Regions from separate parts of the Vibrio chagasii genome, predicted to be linked through region 1. Evidence: predicted binding sites of a transcription regulator. Region 1 holds the regulator's gene; each other region holds the start of a gene.
The links. The regulator PurR, encoded in region 1, represses purine synthesis genes. The targets are predictions, from matches to a motif close to TNANGNAAACGTTTNCNTNA.

Region 1 (2,277 bases):
TTGTCTGCTCGTATGTGCAACTGGTCATTAACAACCAGAGCAAACATAGTGTCATCAGCAAAAAGACCGAATCCACCAAACATTGAGCGTGACTTTATTTTTCCTAGGGGCTCAAATAACTTCATTGAGTCCTTTAGTATCGGTTTATCCATGTTATTTATCTCGGTGTATTTGAACTACGCCACCAAATAAGCAGGTCCGAGAGATTAGCAAAATGTTGCAATTACATTGTCAATAAGCCGTAAATTACTAAATTATTAGTAGTTACTGCATTTTGCCATCGGTAACCCCGCTACCATACCAACGAGTGGTTTAGGCCGGAAGCTTTGCGTCTCACCTTTTCAAGTGATTTGCCCTGTGCGTGACTGATTGAATAGAATAAAGTTTTTGTTGAATGAGGCTCACACTTGTTATTTCAAAGTGTGATGTTGCTTCAATTAATGATCTTTATCATATGAAACTAGGTTTATTTTAGTTGCTGATAAAAAAAACGCACCCAAAGGTGCGCTTGATGAAAATAAACTCAATTTATCAGTTAATTTAACGTTTTAACTGTACTACGTTCAACAATTTCTGGGTGCATTTCGAAGACGCGTTTTTCATGGTCTTTGTCTTTAATACGCTCAAGCAGAATTTCGAAGGCGTTCTTACCGACACGGCGCTTCGGTTGGTGAACGGTAGTCAATGGTGGAGAGAAGTACTCAGCCAGTTCGATGTTATCGTAGCCAATGATAGAGATATCTTCAGGGATACAGATGCCTTTCTGCTGTAGGCGGCTCATCAAGCCTAGTGCCATGGTATCGTTGAAACAGAATACAGCTGTCGGGCGATCTTCCATCTCAACAATTTTGTCAGCGGCTAGAACGGCAGTATCACACTCAAAGTTACCTTCGATGATCATGTCGTCATTTGCAGTAATGTTAGCTTCTTCCAAAGCGCGCTTGTAACCAGCGATACGCTCCACACACGCCGCTTTGTCTAAGTGGCCACTTAAACAAGCAATCTTTGAGTGACCGCGGTCGATTAGGTATTTAGTCGCTAGGTAGCCACCTTCTTCAGAGTTATCGATGATCTTATCTGCTTGAGAACTCTCCGGGCCCCAGTCCATGACTACTTTAGGGATGTCAGCGTGACGGTCTAACATCTCTCTCAGTTCTTCAGTTAGGTCTGAACACATAACCAAGATGCCATCTACACGTTTCTCTGCAAGCATTCGAATGTAGTCACGTTGCTTCTCATAGATACCACCCGTGTTACACAGGATCAAAGTGTAACCTTGACGGTAGCAGTAGCTCTCAACACCATCGATAACTTCTGAGAAGAATAGGTTGGTTGATTGAGTCACTAGCATGCCGATGGTTCGTGTTGAATTACACTTCAAACTACGAGCAACAGCACTTGGTGCATAGTTTAATTCGTCTACCGCTTTATTTACTTTTTCTTGAGTCGCTTCTGCAACAAAGCGTGTTTTGTTGATTACGTGAGAAACGGTTGTGGTTGATACGCCTGCTAAGCGAGCGACATCTTTTATAGTGGCCATGGTTTTATCCTATTAGAAGCTACTTTCCCCAAAGTACGGAGTGAAGTAGCCGTTAAGCTACCTAACTAAGAGCTTAAATTTGTAGGGCTCTTTGGGTACTAAAGTGTTAAAAAACAAAAAACCGCTAGTGAGCGGCTTGTTTTAACACCGAAATGCTCTGAACTTAATAAGCATAGCATTTCGTGAATGTTTCATATTTTATCGTTTGCGGTCACAATTCTAGACTGACTAGAAAATACTCGCAATACAATTCACCCAGAAATCCGGGTGAATTGTCACATTCTACGGAATTTATTTACCTAGTCATCAGTTAAGCTTATTCACCAGCTAAATATTGAGCATCTAATTGACAGAAAGCCATTAGCAGAGAAGATACAGCAGCGTAGAAACCGAATTCATCAACATCGTGACACTTAACGTTGAATTTCGGGATCCAAGTTAATAGCTGTTGCTCGATAAATTGTTGCTGAACTTCGAACGATTTTTCTAGTACTTCTTCTGATTCTGTTTCATTAGAACGAATGATTAGGTTACCTAAGAAGTCGAGTTCGATAGCGATGTGGTCTGCTGGTTCTTTTAGATCTTGGTTAACCACTAGGTTGTGCTTAGCCATGATCTCTTCCATCTCTTTCGCTGGTATATCGTTTAATAGGCCAGTTTCACCGATGTACATTGAAGCATAAGGAAGGGCGCCATGCTTATCTGTCTTTAGGAAAAGGTCGCAAAAGTCAGCAGAC
Region 2 (2,277 bases), 260 kb from region 1:
AGACCTAATTGTATTAATCGTTATGACTTGCTCTGATAGCATTTGGCCTACCATAGGCAGAACGAACTAAAGGACTCTTCGGAGTCCTTTTTGATTTTATATTTTTGAGTTTTAAGAAGGTGGTCTTGTGCTAACAGATAGAGCTGCACAGATGGTGATATTCCATGCATTAATTAAGCACGATGGCTTTACCAGTGCTGCAAAAAGCTTGAACGTTTCGGTGTCTCATATCAGTAAGCAAGTTGCTTTGCTCGAAGACTCCATTGGAATCAAGCTAGTACAAAGAACCACACGTAGCCTAACGCTAACGGAAGCGGGGGAAGTCTTCTATCAGCACTGTGAGCAACTGTTTAACACGGTAAAAGCGGCTCAAATGGATATGGACAGCCAGCGTGATGATATCTCAGGAATACTGCGTGTTGGGCTGTCGCAGTCATTTGGCACCTTACATATTATTCCTGCGATTGATGAGCTCAGACAGCTTTATCCTCAGTTGAGAATCGAAGTCCACCTGTTCGATTACAAAGTGGACATGATTGAAGAGCGTTTAGATCTTTGGATCACCAATAATGAAGACCTGCCAGAAGGGTACATTGCGCAGCGATTAGCTGATAGCCAGTTTGTGGTAGCAGCATCGCCCGATTACCTGATTAAAGCCGGGACACCACACGTACCGTCTGATTTGATTGACCACAACTGTCTTATCTATCGCAGCCGAGAGCGAGACTACACATCGTGGGCGTTTGATAACGGACAAGAGAACCTTAGTGTTAAAGTGGCCGGGGATTACTCGGTGGATTTAGCTGAGGCAGTTCGAGACGCAGCGGTATCCGGGTGGGGCGTGGCTTACTTGGCCACTTACTTAGTGAAGGAAGAGTTCAGAACGGGCAAATTAATCCAAGTCTTGCCGGAATGGAGAGCGAGTCAGCTGATGCCATTCTATGCTGTGTATCCGAGTCGAAAGAACATGCCGAAGAAGCTTTCTGCGGTGATTGAGTTCATAAAAGATCATATTGGATCGCCGACGTACTGGGATGAAAACCTAAAAACGTGCGTCGAACTGCATCGTTAACTGTTTCCAAATCTATAAATATAATTTCCATATGGAAAAAGTACGCTTTTTAATCAAATTTAATTATTAAAATTCAATAGCTTAATTAAAATCATTACTCAAGAGTGATTACCCCAACATCACATTAACAACCGCCGCTTGCCGCAAACGATTTCCTCTATAGAATGCGTCGCCTTTCCTAACTACAACTTTTAGGTTGACGCACATGGCTTCGCTACTTGGAATTATTACTATTTTAGTTGCCGCTTGGTTACTATCTACGGACAGAAAAAATATTCCACTAAGAACAGTCTCTCTGGCTTTCTTACTACAAATCTCATTCGCGCTATTGGTTCTATATGTTCCAATGGGTAAAGAAGCGTTGAATGCAGCCACTGGTGCGGTATCTAGCTTGATCAACTACGGTCAAGAAGGGATTAACTTCCTATTTGGTGGCCTTACGAACAACGGTTTCGTTTTCGCGATTAACGTTCTGGGCATTATTATCTTTTTCTCTGCGCTTATCTCTGGTTTGTACCACATAGGTTTTATGCCAAAAGTGATCAACCTTATCGGTGGCGCGCTGCAGAAGTTCTTGGGCACAGGCCGTGCAGAATCCCTGTCTGCGACAGCAAATATCTTCGTTGGCATGATTGAAGCACCGTTGGTGGTTAAGCCTTACCTGAAACACATGACGGATTCACAACTGTTCGCAGTGATGGTATGTGGTTTGGCATCTGTTGCTGGTGGTACGCTTGTTGGTTATGCATCGCTTGGTGTTGACCTAAACTATCTGATCGCAGCGGCATTCATGTCTGCACCTGCAGGTTTGTTGATGGCTAAAATCTTAGTACCAGGTAATGCTGACGATGTTCAAGAAAACATTGAGTCAGATGTTGAAATTCCACGAGCAACAAACGTAGTTGAGGCAATGGCAGATGGGGCTATGTCTGGACTTCGTATTGCCGTTGCGGTGGGTGCGACACTTCTTGCCTTTATCAGTGTGATTGCAATGCTGAATGGCTTGCTAGGTATTGTTGGGGGATGGTTTGGCGTAAACCTAAGCTTCGAGCTTATCCTAGGCTATGTGTTCGCACCCGTTGCATGGCTGATCGGTGTGCCGTGGTCTGAGGCTATCGTTGCAGGTTCACTGATCGGTAACAAGATTGTTGTGAACGAATTTGTCGCTTTCATTCAGTTAATGGATGCGAAAGAGGTTCTTAGCG
Region 3 (2,277 bases), 450 kb from region 1:
ATCTGCTTCTTTACCTGTGATGTCTTTGTTGATTAGGTCAACTAGGAACAGGTGGTTCTCTGTAGAACCTGAAACGATGTTGTAACCACGCTCAAGGAATTCAGCAACCATTGCTTTTGCGTTAGCAACTACGCGTGCTTGGTACTCTTTGAATTCTGGCTCTAGTGCTTCTTTGAACGCTACTGCTTTACCAGCGATAACGTGCATTAGAGGACCACCTTGGCCGCCAGGGAATACTGCTGAGTTCAGCTTCTTGTAAAGATCTTCGCCTTCGTTAGAAAGGATAAGGCCACCACGAGGGCCTGCTAGCGTTTTGTGCGTTGTTGTTGTAACAACGTGCGCGTGTGGAACAGGGTTCGGGTAAACACCTGCCGCGATTAGACCCGCTACGTGAGCCATATCTACGAATAGGTAAGCACCTACTTTGTCCGCGATTTCACGCATGCGCTTCCAATCACAGATTTGAGAGTAAGCAGAGAAACCACCGATGATCATCTTAGGCTTGTTCTCGATAGCCAGCTTTTCCATCTCTTCGTAATCGATTTGACCTGCTTCGTCGATGCCGTAAGGGATGATGTTGTAAAGCTTACCAGAGAAGTTTACTGGAGAACCGTGAGTTAGGTGACCACCGTGCGCTAGGCTCATACCTAGAACTGTGTCGCCTGCGTTTAGTAGCGCCATGTATACAGCGTTGTTTGCTTGAGAACCTGAGTGAGGCTGTACGTTTGCGTACTCAGCACCAAACAGCTCACATGCACGTTCAATTGCTAGAGTTTCAACTTTGTCTACGTACTCACAACCACCGTAGTAACGCTTGCCTGGGTAGCCTTCAGCGTATTTGTTTGTTAGCTGAGAACCTTGAGCTTCCATTACACGTGGGCTTGTGTAGTTTTCTGAAGCGATAAGTTCGATGTGCTCTTCCTGACGAAGAGTTTCTTCTTGAATAGCTGCGAATAGATCCGCATCGTAATCAGCAATGTTCATGTCACGCTTAAGCATCTGTATCTCCTGACTCAGATTGTACTGAAAGTTTCAAAAAAACCACACAACGACCGAAAGCAAACGTTTCCGTCACCGTTTTGATGTGACGCATTCTACATAATTTGATCTAGGTCATAAAGAGCTAATTGCAATTTTATCATGCCGTTTTTTCATAATCACAAATAAGATTCATCATGGTTATCGGGCTTATCCAACCAAAGATGTTCCTTACTGTCAATTTTACGATTTACACCCTGTAAAACGCAGATTACATAGGTTTACCTTAATTTTGCCCCTCTAGCTACCGAAAGCTTAAGTTTTTCTCTACTATGCACGCCTTTATTGATTAGGTAATTATTAAAACGATGGAAAAACACTCACGTAAAGAAGATTGGATTGCAGTCCTGACGGGCACGTTTTTAGTAGCGTTAGGCGTCTTCTTTTTACAGTCTGCGAATCTGCTTACCGGAGGCACTACTGGTCTGGCTCTACTGTTGAGTCAATTTTTGCCTGTAACCTTTGGTATTTTATACTTTGCCGCTAACTGTCCATTCTATCTATTGGCGTGGAAACGTTTTGGTCGCAGCTTTGCGATCAGCAGTGCGATTTCCGGTGCTTTAGTGTCTGTGTTTGCCGATCATTTATACTTGGTTATTTCGCTCGAAGTTCATAATGAGATCTACTGTGCCGTTGCCGGTGGTTTATTGATGGGCTTGGGTATGCTGATTCTGTTCCGCCACCGTTCTAGCCTAGGTGGCTTCAACGTCTTGTGTCTATTTATTCAAGATCGCTACGGTATCTCAGTGGGTAAAACTCAAATGGCGATCGACGCGTGTATTCTGTTTGCCTCGTTCTTCTTTGTATCGCCTTGGGTGATTGCAGTGTCAGTGCTAGGTACAGCAGTACTGAATATCGTACTAGCGATGAATCATAAGCCTACACGCTATTCGGTGAACTACGCGTCTTAACACCAGCTATCCAATCAATGAATTACTAGCTGTTTTTCATAACGAAAACAGCTAGTATTTACCTTTTGCGCACCCTATCCAGCACAAATAGCTCACTTAAAGATTAGCCAGATTGAATTAATGTAAGTGGAGCAATCCAAAGCCTTGTTGGCAAACTTATGACCAACTGGGGTACTGAAGGTCATGAGCTTTATTTTATGATTAGATAGACCTTAAGAAAGTGAGCTGACTACCTAGCCCTCAATCAACAAAATACGAGTTTCGTAAGGACGCAAGACTTGATGATGCGATGTTACTGAATCGTCTGCCTCTTGATAGTTAGAAAGCA

Region 2: the regulator PurR is predicted to act here: its motif matches at 1,212-1,231, upstream of OCV52_RS11325 (NupC/NupG family nucleoside CNT transporter).
Region 3: the regulator PurR is predicted to act here: its motif matches at 1,055-1,074, upstream of glyA (serine hydroxymethyltransferase).

The regions. Positions count from the first base shown of each region.
Region 1 covers NZ_AP025465.1:2,221,091-2,223,367, reverse strand. Annotated here, with positions in the region: gene OCV52_RS10145 (TfoX/Sxy family DNA transformation protein) at 1-152, opposite strand, end outside; cyclic di-GMP riboswitch class I at 280-365, opposite strand; gene purR (HTH-type transcriptional repressor PurR) at 536-1,540, opposite strand; gene torD (molecular chaperone TorD) at 1,857-2,277, opposite strand, start outside.
Region 2 covers NZ_AP025465.1:2,485,147-2,487,423, reverse strand. Annotated here, with positions in the region: gene OCV52_RS11330 (LysR family transcriptional regulator) at 152-1,072, shown strand; gene OCV52_RS11325 (NupC/NupG family nucleoside CNT transporter) at 1,278-2,277, shown strand, end outside.
Region 3 covers NZ_AP025465.1:2,671,641-2,673,917, forward strand. Annotated here, with positions in the region: gene glyA (serine hydroxymethyltransferase) at 1-999, opposite strand, end outside; gene OCV52_RS12220 (YitT family protein) at 1,347-1,949, shown strand; gene treC (alpha,alpha-phosphotrehalase) at 2,183-2,277, opposite strand, start outside.